DNA from 2 places in the Sporomusa termitida genome. Region 2 is predicted to be linked to the other one. Evidence: riboswitches for the same ligand, from Rfam matches in the RefSeq annotation. Region 2 holds a riboswitch; the other holds the start of a gene.
What was found. A riboswitch is a leader RNA that binds a small molecule or an ion and turns the genes downstream of it on or off. The one in region 2 is predicted to bind FMN.
Positions count from the first base shown of each region.

Region 1 (7,698 bases), 2.5 Mb from region 2:
CTACCTTCGTGCCGAGTGAAGACCAGGGCTTCATGTTATCGGTTGTCAGCCTGCCTGAAGCCGCCAGCATGAACCGTACCCGGGCCATTGCCACTGAGGTCGGCGAAATCTACCGTTCGCTGCCAGGTGTGGAAAATACGATGGAAATTACCGGTTATGATATGCTAGCCGGCGGCCAGAAGCCGAACGGCGCCATGGTTATTGCCGGCCTGAAACCATGGGCGGAGCGGACTGAGCCCAATACCCAGCTTAATGCGATTATCGGGCAGGCAATGGGACAAGTAAGCACAATACCGGAAGCCACCGTTTTCGCCTTTAATCCGCCTTCCCTGCCGGGAATCGGCTCTGTCGGCGGCCTCACGTTTATGATTCAGGACAGAGGCGGCTCAACGCTGGAGGAAATGAATAATGTATCCCAGCAATTTGTTGCCGAAGCCAGGAAACGGCCGGAGCTGGGCATGGCCCAATCAAGCTTCCGCGCTGATACGCCTGCTTACCGCTATGACGTAGACCGGGAAAAAGCCAAAGCCCTGGGGGTTCCGATTCAGGATATTTTTACAACCCTGCAAACCTTCCTGGGTGGCGTTCAGGTCAATGACTTTAACCGGTTTGGCCGGACCTACAAGGTTATGCTGCAGGCTGAACCTGAATTCCGGGCCGATGTGGATGCAACCCGCTTCTTCTATGTGCGCAGCTCGGCCGGTACTATGGTACCGCTCAATACCCTGGTCACCCCCGTTGCCACCAGCGGTCAGACACTGATCAAACGGTTTAACGGTTATCCGGCTATGCAGATTACTGCCACCACAGCCGCCGGTTACAGTTCCGGCCAGGCCATGCAGGCCCTGGAAGAAGTAGCGGCTACTGTTTTACCCTCAACATTTACGTATGAATGGGCGGATTTAAGCCGGGAAGAAAAACTGGCTAGCGGTCAAACCCCGGTTATTTTCGGGTTTGCGCTGTTATTCGTGTTTTTGTGCCTGGCAGCGTTATATGAAAGCTGGAATATCCCCTTTGCCGTATTACTTTCAGTGCCCACAGGCATTTTAGGCTCAGTGCTGTTCCAATATGCCCGCGGACTGGAAAACAGCGTTTATATGCAGATCGGCCTGGTCATGCTTATCGGTCTGGCCGCCAAAAACGCAATCCTGATTGTCGAATACGCCAAGGTCAGGACGGACAATGGCATGGAGCCTGTGCAAGCGGCAATTGAGGCCTCTAAACTCAGACTGCGGCCAATTCTCATGACCTCCTTTGCCTTTATCCTAGGCTGCATCCCGCTAGCCTTGTCAACCGGCGCCGGTGCTGCCGCCCGAGCCGCGCTGGGGACAACGGTCGTAGGTGGCATGCTCATGGCCACCGGCCTGGGAATCTTCCTGGTTCCTGTATTATTTGTTGTTATTGAATACGGAGCTGCTAAATTCAAGGCTTTCAAACTAAGACGCAGCGCCTAATATTAGGCACTAAGAAAAGATCCGTAGACAGGAAAACTGTCTACGGATCTTTTGCTATTTAGACTCCAGGGCCTCCCGGTACCGGATAATATCGGCCACAGTGACTACCGGCATGTTATTCTTTTCAGCAAACGCTATTATTTCCGGCAAACAAGCCATCGTCCCCTCCGGATTGGTAAGTTCACATAAAACACCGTAAGGTTTCAGGCCGGCCAGCCGCATGAGGTCAACATTAGCCTCGGTATGGCCCGGGCGTTCCAGTACGCCGCCGGCCCGCGCTTTTAGCGGAAATACGTGCCCGGGACGCCGCAGGTGATCCGGGCAGGCCTGTTCGGCAATCGCCGCCTGTACTGTTGTAACCCGGTCAGCCGCAGAAACCCCGGTAGTGACGCCGCTTGCGGCCTCAATTGATATAGTAAAGGCAGTTTGAAAGTGGCTTGTATTATGATCTACCATCATCGGCAAGGCCAAGGCCTCCACCTTTTCTGCCGGCAGGCACAGGCAAACAATCCCGCTGCCTTCACGGATGAGCATTGCCATCTGCTGTTGAGTCAGTGACTCAGCCGCAAAAAATATATCTCCCTCATTTTCCCGGTGTTCATCATCAGTAACCAGGACACCCTGTCCTTTACGCAAGGCCTTAAGAGCCTGTTCCACCCGTTCAAAAGGATTGCCAAACCGGACTAATAACTGCTGATTCAAAGTAGTCGCCTCCTATTTTTAGTCGACTCACCCGAATCAGGGCGCTGGGGACAGCTAGCGATAAGTGCTGTCAATAAACTGGCTAACTGTCTCATCCTCTTTCATCCGGACTATACCGTCGGCTCTGGCTTCTCACCAGATCTGCTGACCTCCTTAAACAAGGAGCGCTCGCGGGCTCCCCAGCTGCCTGGGATACCGCCGGTGGGGACTTGCACCCCGCCCTGAGAATAAGTCTGACTATAGAATACTACTTTCACCAGGATTGTCAAGCATAGGCACGACTAAGGCTGCCGGCGGCCTAAAGGGCTTGGCCCAAGCCAAGTCTTTGCCGATTACCGGCACCAAGCGATCGGTTCTTAACCAGCCTTGCTTTCTTTAGTTTCCGGGTTGACATTAAACCAGACAGCATACATTGTCGGCAAAACAAGCAAGGTCATCGCGGTTGCGCCCAGCAGGCCGCCGCTGATAGCCACCGCCATCGGCCCCCAGAACGTGCTGGGAACCAGTGGCAGCATGCCGAAGATTGCCGCCGCCGCCGTAAGCACGATGGGGCGAAGCCTCAGCACGGCTGAGTTGATGATGGCCTCCCAGGGTGTCTCGCCGGCTTTGATATGCTTCTCAATCTGATCAATCAGTATGACCGAGTTACGGATAATCATCCCGCTAAGGGCCAAAATCCCGAGTTCGGCCACAAAGCCCATCGGCCGGCCTGTTAACAGCATGGCCAGGCTGACCCCGATAATTCCGAGCGGAGCGGTTAGAATGGTAAGGATCATTAAAGATATATTTTGCAGCTGCAGCATAAGCAGTACTACAATAACCACAATCATTACCGGCACCGCTTTAAGCAAAAAGTCGATGGAGGTTTTGCTTTCCTCATACGAACCGCCAATGTCAATACTATAGCCGGAAGGAAGGCCCTCGCGGACTGACGCTAGACTTGCATACACCTCTTTGGTGGCATCATTACCGGTTACACCTGGGGCTACCTCTGCTTGCACAGTAATCGTTGGCTTCAGGTTGTGCCGCCAGATTAAACCTTCTTCCGCATCGTAACTTATTGTGGCGATTTGCTCTAGAGGCACAAATTTACCGTTGCCGATGTGTACCGGCAGATCTTTAATACTGGCTAAATCTTTCCTGGTTTGGGCATCTATGCGAAAAACAATACCCACCGTCTTGTCCTGCTCGTAATACTCGGCAATGGCAGCGCCGGACAGCTGGCTCTGTAAATCCTGAGCCAAGCCCTGGCTATTAAGGCCAAGCATTCTGGCCTTGTCCTGGTCAACCGTTAAATGCATAATTTTGCTTTTTTCATTCCAGTCAAAATTAACCTTTGTAAGGCTTGAATTAGCGGCCATCGCCTCACTGACCTGGCTTGCGATCTCCCGTACTTTCTCGTGATCATACCCGGTAACGCGCAGCATAACCGGGTATTCTGAGGGGGGACCGGTTTGGATCAGCTTAACATGGCCCCGCACATTGGCAAAATTATCGTCAAACAACTTATCGATCTTTGTATTCAGAGCCTCCCGGGCCTGTAAGTTTTTGGCAACGATGATAAACTGGGCATAGTTGCTAGTGGGCAGCTTGGGCTCCATGGTAAGAATAAAGCGTGGTGCCCCTTTGCCGACATAATAGCTGTAGCTCTCAATATCCGGGTCACCGGCGAGGCTGTCGGCTAATTTTTTCGCTTCCTGCCCGGTTGCTGCCAGCGAGGTCCCTTCCGGCAACGTCATTTCAACAATTAGCTCCGGCCGGACGGACGGCGGGAAAAACTCTTGTTTGACAAACTGTAATAAAAAGATCGAACCAATAAAACAGACTGCCGTTATGCCCAGCACCAGCTTTTTATGCTGCAGACACCACGTGAGAATCCGGCGGAATAGCCGGTAAAATTTTGTATCATACATATTATGGCCTGACCCTGCCGTATGTTTGGGCTTGATTAACTTATACCCCAGCAGCGGCGTTACCATAACAGATACAAGCCAGGAAATTAACAGGGCAATTGTTATCACCGGGAATAAGCTGCTGGTAAATTCAGCCGCCGCCCCCTGCGAAAAGCCGATAGGTATAAAGCCGGCGCAAGTGATAAGTGTACCTGTAAGCATTGGGAAAGCGGTAGCCGTGTAGGCGTAGCAGGCAGCCTCAAAACGCCCCCACCCCTGCTCCAGCTTTACAGTCATCATTTCAATAGCGATGATAGCATCATCAACCAGCAAGCCCAGAGCCATGATTAAGGCCCCTAACGATACTTTGTGTAAATCTATACCCCCGATCTCCATCCCTACAAATATCCCGGCGATAACCAGGGGAATGCATAAAGCAACCACGATGCCTGACTGAACACCAAGGCTGAGAAAGCTGACTGCCAACACAATAATGACAGCTTCCCCCAGGGATTTAATAAATTCGTTAATTGATTCTTTAACTACTTGGGGTTGATTGGACACCTGACTGATTTTCATGCCGAGCGGCAAATCCTTTTTTATCACCGCTATGGCCTTCTCCAGCTCTGTACCCAGGGTAAGAATGTTCCCCCCGCTGTCCATAGAAAGAGCAATACCGATTGCCGGCTGCCCGTTAACATACATTTTAGGTTCCATGGGTTCGGCATAACTACGCTCAATCTTAGCAATATCACCAAGGCGAAAAGTCCGTTCACTAATTCGAATCGGCATGTTACGCAGGCCATCGACGTTTTCGAACAACCCCGACACCCGCAGGTATATATTGTCTGAGGCTGTCTCTACCATACCGGAGGCCGCCATAGCACTTTGTGCTTTTACGGCCGCAATAATCAGATTAGGGTCTATTCCCAGCCCGGCTAGTTTGCTGCTTTCCATTTCAATATAAATTTTTTCCGGTTGAACGCCGATGAGTTCAACCTTTTTGACATTATTTACACCAAGGAGTGTCCTGCGGATCTCCTCGGCTTTTTCCCGCATATCCTCGTAGCTGAACTCTTCAGAGGTGAGGGCATAAATACTGCCGAACACGTCATCAAACCGGTCATTGAATGCAGGTCCGACCACCCCTTGCGGCAGTGTGCCTTGGATATCATTAACCATATTACGTACTTCCAGCCAGGTGGGCCGCACATCCTTTTCGCTTACCGTATCTTTTAATACTACATAAATTACGGCTTGGCCCGGCCGCGAATAGCTTTTTAAATAATCCAAGCCAGGAGTATCCTGCAGCTTTTTCTCAATTTTATCTGTGACCTGCTCTTCTACCTCGCGGGCATTGGCCCCAGGCCAGGCAACCGACACAATCATCTGACGAATGACAAAGTCAGGGTCCTCCATCCTGCCCAGTTTCTGGTAGGAAAAAATGCCGGCCACAAAAACCAGCAAGACAAAGAAATACACAAGCTGCTTATGGTTAAGTGCCCATTCGGTCAGATTTAACTTACTCATAGCGCACCTTTTGACCTGCCCGCAGCTTCTGAACACCGGCGGTAACTATTAGGTCCCCATCCTGAAGCCCGTCCAAAACTTCAAGCTTGCCGTCACCGAATGCTCCGGCTTTTATAGGACGCAAGCTTACCATGCCATCCTTAATGATCCACACCTGTGGTGTATCGCCAGTCTGATACACGGCCGACAGTGGAATATACACGGCCTGCAGGTCAGTGGGACCGGCCACCGTCACATTAGCAGTCATCCCCAGATTGATGCCGTCAGGCGGGGTAGGCAAACTAATTCTGACTTTGTAAGTTCTGGCCACTTTGTCAGCCACCGGCGAAATCTCTCTGACTTTCCCCTCGGCGGTAACGCCAGGCAGTGCCCAAAAGCCGACCTGCACCTGCTGGCTATTACGCATTTCATCAATGCGATTTTCCGGCACATTGATTTCTATTTCACGTTCCCCATTCTTTACAATGGTAACGACTGACTGTCCGGCACTTACTACCTGGCCGGCCTCAGCATCAACAGCAGCGATAACTCCGGCACTATCGGCCACCAGCGTGCTATAGCCCAGCTGGTTAGCGCCCTGGTTATATTGGGCTGTTGCCTGGCGGACAGCAGCCAGGGCGACTTCATAGGCATTCTGGTATTGATCCAGCTGCATCCGGCTGGCCGCGCCTTGCTCATATAAATTACGGTAACGTTCAAGATTCGCCTGCGCCAAACTCAGCTGGGACTGGGCTGAAGCTACTTGCGCAGAACTAATGTTGACCGTTTGCGCTATATCTTTGGCATCAATTTCCATAAGAACATCCCCGGACTGAACCACACTGCCAAGCTCAACATTTCTTTTCATAATCTTCCCGCTGACCTGGAAAGCAAGCTGCGTCTCATACCGGCCGCGCACTTCACCGGCATAGTTTGCGGCTTGGCCGGAAGCGTCCAGCCTGACAAGCTGTGAGCGGACAAATGGTGTATCTTCCCTAGCGGTCTCTGTTTTCGTGCAGCCAGTTAGGCTAACCGACGCCAGCAGCACCAACAGTACGGTAAAGCTGGCAAAAGACTTATGCATAACAGGCCCTCCTTTAACATTCATTTATAAGCCGGTCTACTTTTTCACAAGCGCATTAACAATGAAATCAATGAGTACCTCGGTATAGTGCTGCTCATTTTGCTCCTGGCGCAGCGGCCCCGTGCGGGCGTAGCTGAAGGCCTGGAACAGCTTAAAACCGGCATAGGCAACAATTCTTTCATCCACTTCACGGAACCTGCCCTGCTGCTTCCCTTCACGAATAATCCCGGCGATCATTGAGATAATCTCCTCATCAATCATTTCATGGTACTTTCTGTTGATAAACGCCAGGAACAATTCATCATCTTTAAGAATTCTGGTGACAAAATGGTCCTGGTTAAAATGCCCTATTGCTTTGCGGGTTAGCTGGATTAAGCGCTCAAGCGGGTCAGACACAGCTCCCATTTGAGCAAACAGAAGTTCTATCGTTTTGTGGCACTCACGCAGTAACAGACAGCTGAACATATCTTCTTTGTCGTTAAAATGCTCGTAAATTGTCTTCTTGGAAATTTTGCAGTCCTTGCTGATCTCATCCATCGTGGTCTTCTTGAAGCCGAAGCGTTCCATGCGCTCTTTGGCCTTATCGAGAATAAGATTTTTTATGTCCTCCATTATCTTCCCCCTGTTCTTAGGGATCGGCGAATTTGGCCTGTGTCATTTCTTCCCTAACTCATAAACTATTATAGTGTTTTAGTTTCCAAAAATCAATAGGTGCCTGCTTTCCCAAGCCAGGTTTTTCACCCCGGCCCTTTTACTGCGGACTCCTCCTGGCCGCGCTCTGCCGGTGTTCACGGCTGTCCGCAGCTTCCCCCTGGGCATTATTGTTGCATTGCACAGAGACTACCGCTGCGATAACCAGAATAACGCCAACCAGTTGCCAGGAAGTCAGGACCTCGCCGAACAACAAGATCCCCACCAGGGTGGCTACGATTGGCTCCAGGGTTGCGGCGATAGCAGCCCGGCCTGCCTCTACATAAGCTAAAGCCGTTGTGTAGCACCAATAGGCAAGAATGGTGGAAAAAAAGCTGAAACCAATACAGTAAGCGACCACCGGCCA
Region 1 is NZ_CP036259.1:4,672,230-4,679,927, forward strand. It holds gene SPTER_RS21580 (efflux RND transporter permease subunit) at 1-1,454, shown strand, start outside; gene ribB (3,4-dihydroxy-2-butanone-4-phosphate synthase) at 1,509-2,156, opposite strand; FMN riboswitch at 2,246-2,389, opposite strand; gene SPTER_RS21590 (efflux RND transporter permease subunit) at 2,513-5,578, opposite strand; gene SPTER_RS21595 (efflux RND transporter periplasmic adaptor subunit) at 5,571-6,641, opposite strand; gene SPTER_RS21600 (TetR/AcrR family transcriptional regulator) at 6,678-7,253, opposite strand; gene SPTER_RS21605 (DMT family transporter) at 7,393-7,698, opposite strand, start outside.
Region 1: linked by a shared signal. The riboswitch ahead of ribB (3,4-dihydroxy-2-butanone-4-phosphate synthase) and the one ahead of ribD (bifunctional diaminohydroxyphosphoribosylaminopyrimidine deaminase/5-amino-6-(5-phosphoribosylamino)uracil reductase RibD) in region 2 are both predicted to bind FMN.

Region 2 (7,698 bases):
GCAATCCGGAATATTGAGGTTGCCGGTAAAACCGGCACAGCCGAAAACCCGCACGGCTCGCCGCATGCCTGGTTTATTGGCTTTGCACCGGCTGAGAATCCGCAGATTGCTATTGCTGTGGTTGTGGAAAATGCCGGTGCCGGCGGCGCCATTGCTGCGCCGGCAGCGCGGGAAGTCCTGGTACAGGCATTACAATAAGGGGGTGAATATATGCTCAATCGCACACTTGATGATCGTTACACAATACTGGAACGTATTGGCGGCGGGGGGATGGCCGATGTATACCGTGCTCATGATAAGCTGCTTGACCGCTCAGTAGCCGTTAAGGTACTCCGCTCACAGTTTACTGACGACGAGGAGTTTGTAAGCCGGTTCCGGCGGGAAGCCCAGGCAGCCGCCAGGCTTTCTCACCCCAATATTGTCAATATTTATGATGTTGGCCTGGATGATCAAGCCTATTATATTATCATGGAATATATTTCCGGGGAAACACTAAAAGACAAAATTGAACGGGAAGCACCCTTGCCTGTGGAAACGGCGGTGCGAATTGCAATTGAAATAGCGGAAGCACTTGAACACGCTCATCAAAACAATTTGGTACATTGTGATATTAAACCACATAATATTCTGGTTACCCGTTCCGGCCGCATTAAAGTAACTGACTTTGGCATTGCCAGGGCCGTTACTTCCTCCACAATGACTAACTCCGGCACAATTATCGGCTCAGTCCATTACTTTTCGCCGGAGCAGGCCAAAGGTGCCGCTGTGGGCGCCAAGTCAGATATTTATTCACTCGGCGTCGTTCTTTACGAAATGCTCACAGGCCAGGTTCCGTTTACCGGTGAATCACCGATCAGCATCGCTCTTAAGCATTTGCAGGAAGAGCCTAAGGCTCCCCGGGAACTAAATCCTGACATCCCGCCACTCATTGAGGCTGTCGTTCTGAAAGCAATGGCGAAAGATCCTGCAGCCAGATTTAATGATATTGGCGAAATGACTGCCGATTTTAAATTAACCCAGCATTACCTCAGGGATGACAGCACCCGCCGGTTGTCGCGCACTGATTTCCCTACCCAGGTTCTGCCACCGGTAACACCAGCAACAAACCCAGGTAACCCTAACAACCCGGTTCAAGCAGCGGGCCTCACACCTAATTCGCCGGTACCAAAAAACAGCAGGCCATGGATCCTGGGGATCTTGCTTTTTCTGTTAGTGGCTTCGGCACTTGCCGCATTTTTAGGCTTCGGTAAATTCTGGAGCCTTAATGAAGTGCTGGTACCGGACGTTGTCGGTAAACAGATAGATACCGCCCGCAATATCTTACTTAGTAATAACCTTCGCGTCACAGTGTCTGATGCTTTTAACGATAAGGTTCCGGCAGGTTATGTCATTTCCCAACAACCGGAAGCGGGGACGACAGTCAAAGAGCAGCGAACCATCACCGTTATTGTCAGCAAGGGCGGCGAGGTGACTGTAGTTCCCGATTTGCGCGGCCTGAACCGCCGTGATGCAGAGCTGCAGATTAAAAATTCCGGGTTAAAGGTAGGCCGGATTGACGAACAATTTACTGAAGATACCCCGCAGGATACGGTTATCAGTCAGAATCCCCGGCCGCCGGCGCAAATAACCAAAGGCACCGCTATTGATATTGTCGTAAGTAAAGGGGCCAGCCCGAAAAAAGTCATCCTGCCTGATTTCCAGGGATCGCTCTTAAGTACTGTTGCTTCCCAGCTGGAAAGCCTGAAACTAAAACAGGGACAAGTAACTGAAATACTCAATGACAAATATCCGCCGGGAACCATTGTCAGTCAGAACCCGCTCCCGGCTACAGAAGTAGCAGAGGGTACCGCGATCGACTTTTCCGTAGCCAAAGGCGTACCGGGAGCCGTTAAGAGAGCCATGGTGCAAATAACAGTACCTGACGGCCCAGCCCGCCAGCCTTTGCAAATTGTGGTGACAGACGCCAATGGCCGCCGGGTCGTGTATGAGGGTACACATAAAGCCGGGGAACAGGTGGAGAAAACAGTAGAAGGTATTGGCCAGGTACGGGTTCAGGTTTATATAAATGAAAAATTATTACAGGAACAAACAATATAGGAGGCCCATTATGTGCTGAAAGGTATTGTGGTTAAAGCCTATAACAGTTACTACTATATACAGTCCGGCGGTAAAATCATTGCCTGCAATCTGCGGGGCCGGTTTAAAAAGGAACGCTTTTCACTCCTGGTGGGTGATGAGGTAACCTATACCTTAACCGGCCCCGACAAAGGCGTCATTGAAGAAATCCGGCCCCGCCGCAGCATGCTGAAACGGCCAATGGTAGCCAATGTGGACCAGGTTGTTTTAACCTTTGCTGCTGTCAATCCTAATATTAACACGGCTCTAGTGGATAAGTTTCTGGTTATTGCCGAACTCTCTGAACTGGAAATAGTCCTGTGCATTAACAAGATCGATTTATCTGATACAGACTCTGTTGCCAAATTAGCCGAGCTGTATGAGCAGATTGGCTATAAAGTGCTGACAGTGTCTGCCAAGCAGGGGCTAGGGATTCATGCGCTGCGATTGCTTCTTTTTGATAAAATTACCGTTTTTGCCGGTCCCTCCGGTGCCGGCAAATCAACTATCCTTAACGCCATTCAGCCCGGACTGGAACTGATGACAGGCGAGGTCAGCCATAAAATTGGCCGGGGCAAGCATACCACGCGCTTCGCCGAGCTTTTGCCGGTGACCGGCGGCGGCTTTGTCGTTGATACTCCGGGGTTTAGTTTCACAGAGTTTAACGATATAGAAGAAGCTCATTTAATGGACTATTTCCCTGATATAGCCAGGATAGCGCCAACGTGCAAGTTCAGTACCTGTCTCCATTACAAGGAGCCCCAGTGTGGTGTTAAACAGGCCATCGCCAGCGGACTCATCTCTCAGGCAAGATATCAGTCCTATCTTGAAATATTAACTGAAATCAGAGAAAGCAAGAAGGGATACTAAATGACTACGCCGATTAAAGTTGCCCCCTCCATTTTATCTGCCGATTTTTCACGCTTAGCGGAGGAGATACTTAAGCTTGAACAGGCCGGAGCCGACTGGGTACACATCGATGTTATGGACGGCCATTTTGTTCCTAACCTTACGTTTGGCGCACCGGTTGTCGCGGCCATCCGCCCTGTTACCAAATTACCTTTTGATGTCCATTTGATGGTAAGCAACCCGCAGGCTTTCGTAGATCCCTTTGTAAAAGCCGGCGCCGATATTATTACTGTGCATGCAGAGACTGCCCCGCACCTGCACCGCCTGATTCAAACCATTAAAGAGCAGGGGAAAAAAGCAGGTGTATCCTTAAACCCCGCCACACCGCTCTCGCTAGTGGAAGAAGTGCTGAGTGACATTGATATGATACTCATCATGAGCGTCAACCCGGGCTTTGGCGGTCAGCAGTTCATCCCGGCGGCAATTGACAAGATTGCCCGTTTGCGGGCTATGCTTACGACCCGCAGCCTTACTGTTGATATTGAGGTTGACGGAGGCATTAATGCGGTTACGGCCCGCAAGGTTACGGCCGCCGGTGCCAATATCCTGGTTGCCGGTTCAGCCGTATACGGTGCCCCTGATATGGCGGCAGCAATTAAGGCTATCCGGGGGCTTGATTAAATTGGCGCTTAATGGTAACATAGGTAGTAGCTAATAAATGAATTACATACTTAGCCTTTGGGGCAAGGTGAAAAAGAGAAATCTTTTGATTCCTGACCGGCGGTACAGCCCGCGAGCCGTTATACGGCTGATCTGGTGTAATTCCAGAGCCGACAGTATAGTCTGGATGGTAAAAGGCGTATATTCTGCCATAATGGCAGTTATTGAATTTTCCTTTTAACTGTTGATAGCCCCAAAGCTAATCAACAGTTTTTTATTTTATCTGTACTGGGGGACTTCTATGGACGAATATTACATGCAGCAAGCCCTGACAATTGCGCAGTACGCCCAGGGCCGTACCAGTCCTAATCCACTGGTAGGTGCTGTTATCGTTAAAGACGGCCGCATCGTCGGCCAGGGGTGGCACCGTCAAGCCGGCACACCCCATGCCGAGATTCATGCCTTGGCCCAGGCCGGCGACCTGGCCAAAGGTGCCACTGTCTATGTGACTCTTGAGCCCTGCTCTCATCATGGCCGGACCGGGCCCTGCGCCGATGCCCTGATCCAGGCCGGTGTCAGGAAAGTTGTTGCTGCCATGGCTGATCCTAATCCGCTGGTGGCCGGCAATGGCCTTAACCGCCTGCGGGCAGCCGGCATTGAAGTGGTTGAAGGTATTCTGTCAGCAGAAGCCGCCCGGCTCAATGAAGTATTTATCAAATGGATTGTGACCGGCATGCCCTGGGCAGTTCTGAAAACGGCCATGTCACTTGACGGCAAAATTGCTGCTTATACCGGTCACTCCCAGTGGATAACAGGCGCAGCGGCAAGAGCGTATGTCCATAAACTCCGGGATACGCATGAAGGTATTCTGGTAGGTATCGGCACTGTGCTTGCTGATAATCCGGAATTAACGGCCCGCTTGCCGGCGGCTGGCCGCAACCCGGTGAGGATCATTGTTGACAGTATGGCCCGCACGCCGCTGAACGCGAAAGTAGTAACCGACGGCCAGGCGCAAACCATTATTGCTGTCGGCCGGGAGGCCCCTGCCGACAGGGTTGCGGCTCTCACCAGCAAAGGTGTTGAAGTCCTGACCCTTGACCAGACACCTGCAGGTATCAACCTGCGCCAGCTGTTTAAAATATTAGGAGAACGCCGCATTACCAGTATATTGGTGGAAGGCGGCGCCACAATCAACGCGTCTGTATTTACAGCCAATCTAATCGATAAAGTCTACTGCTTCATTGCGCCGAAAATAATTGGCGGCCGCACTGCGCCAACCCCGGTCGGAGGAACAGGCGCTCCGGCTGTGGATCAGGCCCTTATGCTTGAAGACCTAAGAACTGAGGCAATAGGCGCCGACATATTAATTACCGGTTACCTAACCGGACGGGAGGGACACAATGTTTACCGGACTTGTGGAAGAACTCGGCAAAGTTAAGCAAATAGCAAGAGGCGCCAAATCTGTGCGCCTGACCGTAAGTGGCAGCAAGGTACTGACAGATGTTAAGCTTGGCGACAGCATTGCCGTCAACGGCACCTGTCTCACAGTTGTCGATTTTAGCAGTGATTGGTTTACTGCCGATGTTATGCCGGAAACAGTTGACCGGACAGCCCTGGCTGAACTCAAAACCGGCGACACGGTTAATCTGGAGCGCACGCTCCGTGTTGGCGATCGCCTCGGCGGCCATATAGTCAGCGGTCACATTGATGGTGTAGGTTTGATTCTGACTAAAGAGCAAAATGACAATGCCGTTATTGTCAAAATTGGTGCCGGCCCCGAAGTCATGCGCTACATTATTAACAAAGGCTCCATTGCCATTGACGGTACAAGCCTCACTGTCGTTGATTCCGGCCCGGACTGGTTTACGGTTTCACTAATTCCCCATACGTCGGCGCTGACTACCGTCGGGCTTAAACCAGCAGGCAAACAAGTAAATTTAGAAGCAGACATTATTGGTAAATATGTGGAAAAGCTGCTTGGTTTGAAACCGGACAGCAAACCGTCTGACAGGATAACGCTCGGGTTTCTCGAACAGCACGGTTTTGCACTATAAGCATTCTACAGCCAGGCAATAAATGGAGGATGTTATATGAGATTCAATACAATTGAAGAAGCGATTGAGGATATAAAAAATGGCAAAATCGTAGTGGTAATCGACGATGAGGACCGGGAAAATGAAGGTGATCTTGTTATAGCGGCCGAGAAAGTAACGCCCGAAGCTATAAATTTTATGGCTACCCATGCCCGCGGCTTGATTTGCATGCCGATTATCGGCAATAGACTCGATGAACTCGGCATTGGGGCCATGGTCACTGAGAATACGGACAATCATTGTACGGCGTTTACGGTCTCCATTGATGCCAAAGCAGCGACAACCGGCATATCAGCCCACGAAAGAGCAGCCACTGTCCAGGCAGTGCTTGATCGTCAAACGATTGGCAGTGATCTTAGGCGGCCCGGCCATATCTTCCCGCTCAGATACTGCGAGGGTGGTGTGCTGCGCCGTACCGGCCATACGGAAGCGGCTGTCGATTTAGCCATATTGGCCGGCCTCTATCCGGCAGGCGTAATCTGCGAAGTGATGAATGAAGATGGTACGATGTCCCGGACGCCGGAATTAATGGACTTTGTAAAAAAACATGAACTGAAACTAGTTACCATTGCCGACCTGATCAAATACCGGAAAAAACATGAACGGTTTGTTACCAGAGCGGCGGAGACCAACCTGCCGACCAAATACGGTGATTTCAGACTCATTGCCTATGAAAGCCAACTGGATAATCAGTGCCATATTGCCCTGGTAAAAGGGGATATTAGCAATAAGCAGAATGTACTGGTCCGGGTTCATTCCGAATGCCTGACAGGTGATGTTCTCGGGTCACTGCGCTGCGACTGCGGCGATCAGCTGGCCCAGGCCCTAAAACGTATTGAAAAAGAAGGCAGCGGTGTGCTGCTCTATATGCGGCAGGAAGGCAGAGGCATCGGCCTGGCCAATAAAATTCGCGCCTACGCCTTGCAGGATAAGGGTAAAGATACAGTTGAAGCCAATGAACTCTTAGGCTTTGCCCCTGACCTTAGGGATTATGGCATTGGCGCCCAGATATTAGCCGACCTTGGCTTGACCAGTATTAGGCTGCTTACCAACAATCCCCGCAAACGGGTCGGGCTTGAGGGCTATGGACTGACAATCACCGAACGGGTCCCACTGGAAATATTGGCAAACAAATTTAACAACAGATATTTATCCGCCAAAAAATCCAAACTGGGACATTTACTCAAACAATATGAGGAGGCCCCAAAATAATGGAAAATAGTAAAATATATGAAGGAAACCTGGTTGCTGAAGGATTAAAATTCGGTATTATTGTCGCCCGGTTTAACGAATTTATTACCAGCAAATTGCTGGGTGGCGCCCTGGATGCCCTCAAACGCCACGGTGCTGCCGGTGAAAATGTGGAAATTGCCTGGGTCCCCGGTGCTTATGAGATTCCTCTTGTTGCCCAGAAGCTGGCAATGAGCAAGAAATATGATGCGGTAATTTGCCTGGGCACGGTTATTAGAGGCAGTACCAGCCATTATGACTATGTTTGCGCCGAGGTATCCAAAGGGGTGGCTCAGGTTGGCTTACACAGCGGTGTCCCTACCATATTCGGCGTACTCACCACCGACACGATTGAACAAGCCATTGAGCGGGCCGGCACCAAAGCAGGGAACAAAGGCTTTGATGCTGCCATGTCGGCAATCGAGATGGCGAATCTAATCAAAGGACTTTAACCTATAATCTGCCTTGTTGGAGGTTGACTATGAAAGTTGGTATAATCAGTGATACCCATGGCTGCCTGGAAACCTGGCAGCGGGTATTCTGCCGTTATTTCCATGATGCCGATTTGATTATCCACGCCGGTGATGTGCTTTACCATGGTCCGCGCAATACGATTCCGGCTGAATATAATCCTAAACAACTGGCTGAAGCTCTCAATAGCTGTCCTGTACCTATCATTACTGCCTGCGGGAACTGTGACGCCGAGGTTGACGGCCTGGTGCTCAAACTCCCCATCCAGTCACCTTACACC
Region 2 is NZ_CP036259.1:2,127,754-2,135,451, reverse strand. It holds gene SPTER_RS09845 (peptidoglycan D,D-transpeptidase FtsI family protein) at 1-198, shown strand, start outside; gene pknB (Stk1 family PASTA domain-containing Ser/Thr kinase) at 211-2,097, shown strand; gene rsgA (ribosome small subunit-dependent GTPase A) at 2,110-2,985, shown strand; gene rpe (ribulose-phosphate 3-epimerase) at 2,986-3,645, shown strand; FMN riboswitch at 3,695-3,827, shown strand; gene ribD (bifunctional diaminohydroxyphosphoribosylaminopyrimidine deaminase/5-amino-6-(5-phosphoribosylamino)uracil reductase RibD) at 3,926-5,062, shown strand; gene SPTER_RS09820 (riboflavin synthase) at 5,025-5,678, shown strand; gene SPTER_RS09815 (bifunctional 3,4-dihydroxy-2-butanone-4-phosphate synthase/GTP cyclohydrolase II) at 5,715-6,929, shown strand; gene ribH (6,7-dimethyl-8-ribityllumazine synthase) at 6,929-7,399, shown strand; gene yfcE (phosphodiesterase) at 7,429-7,698, shown strand, end outside.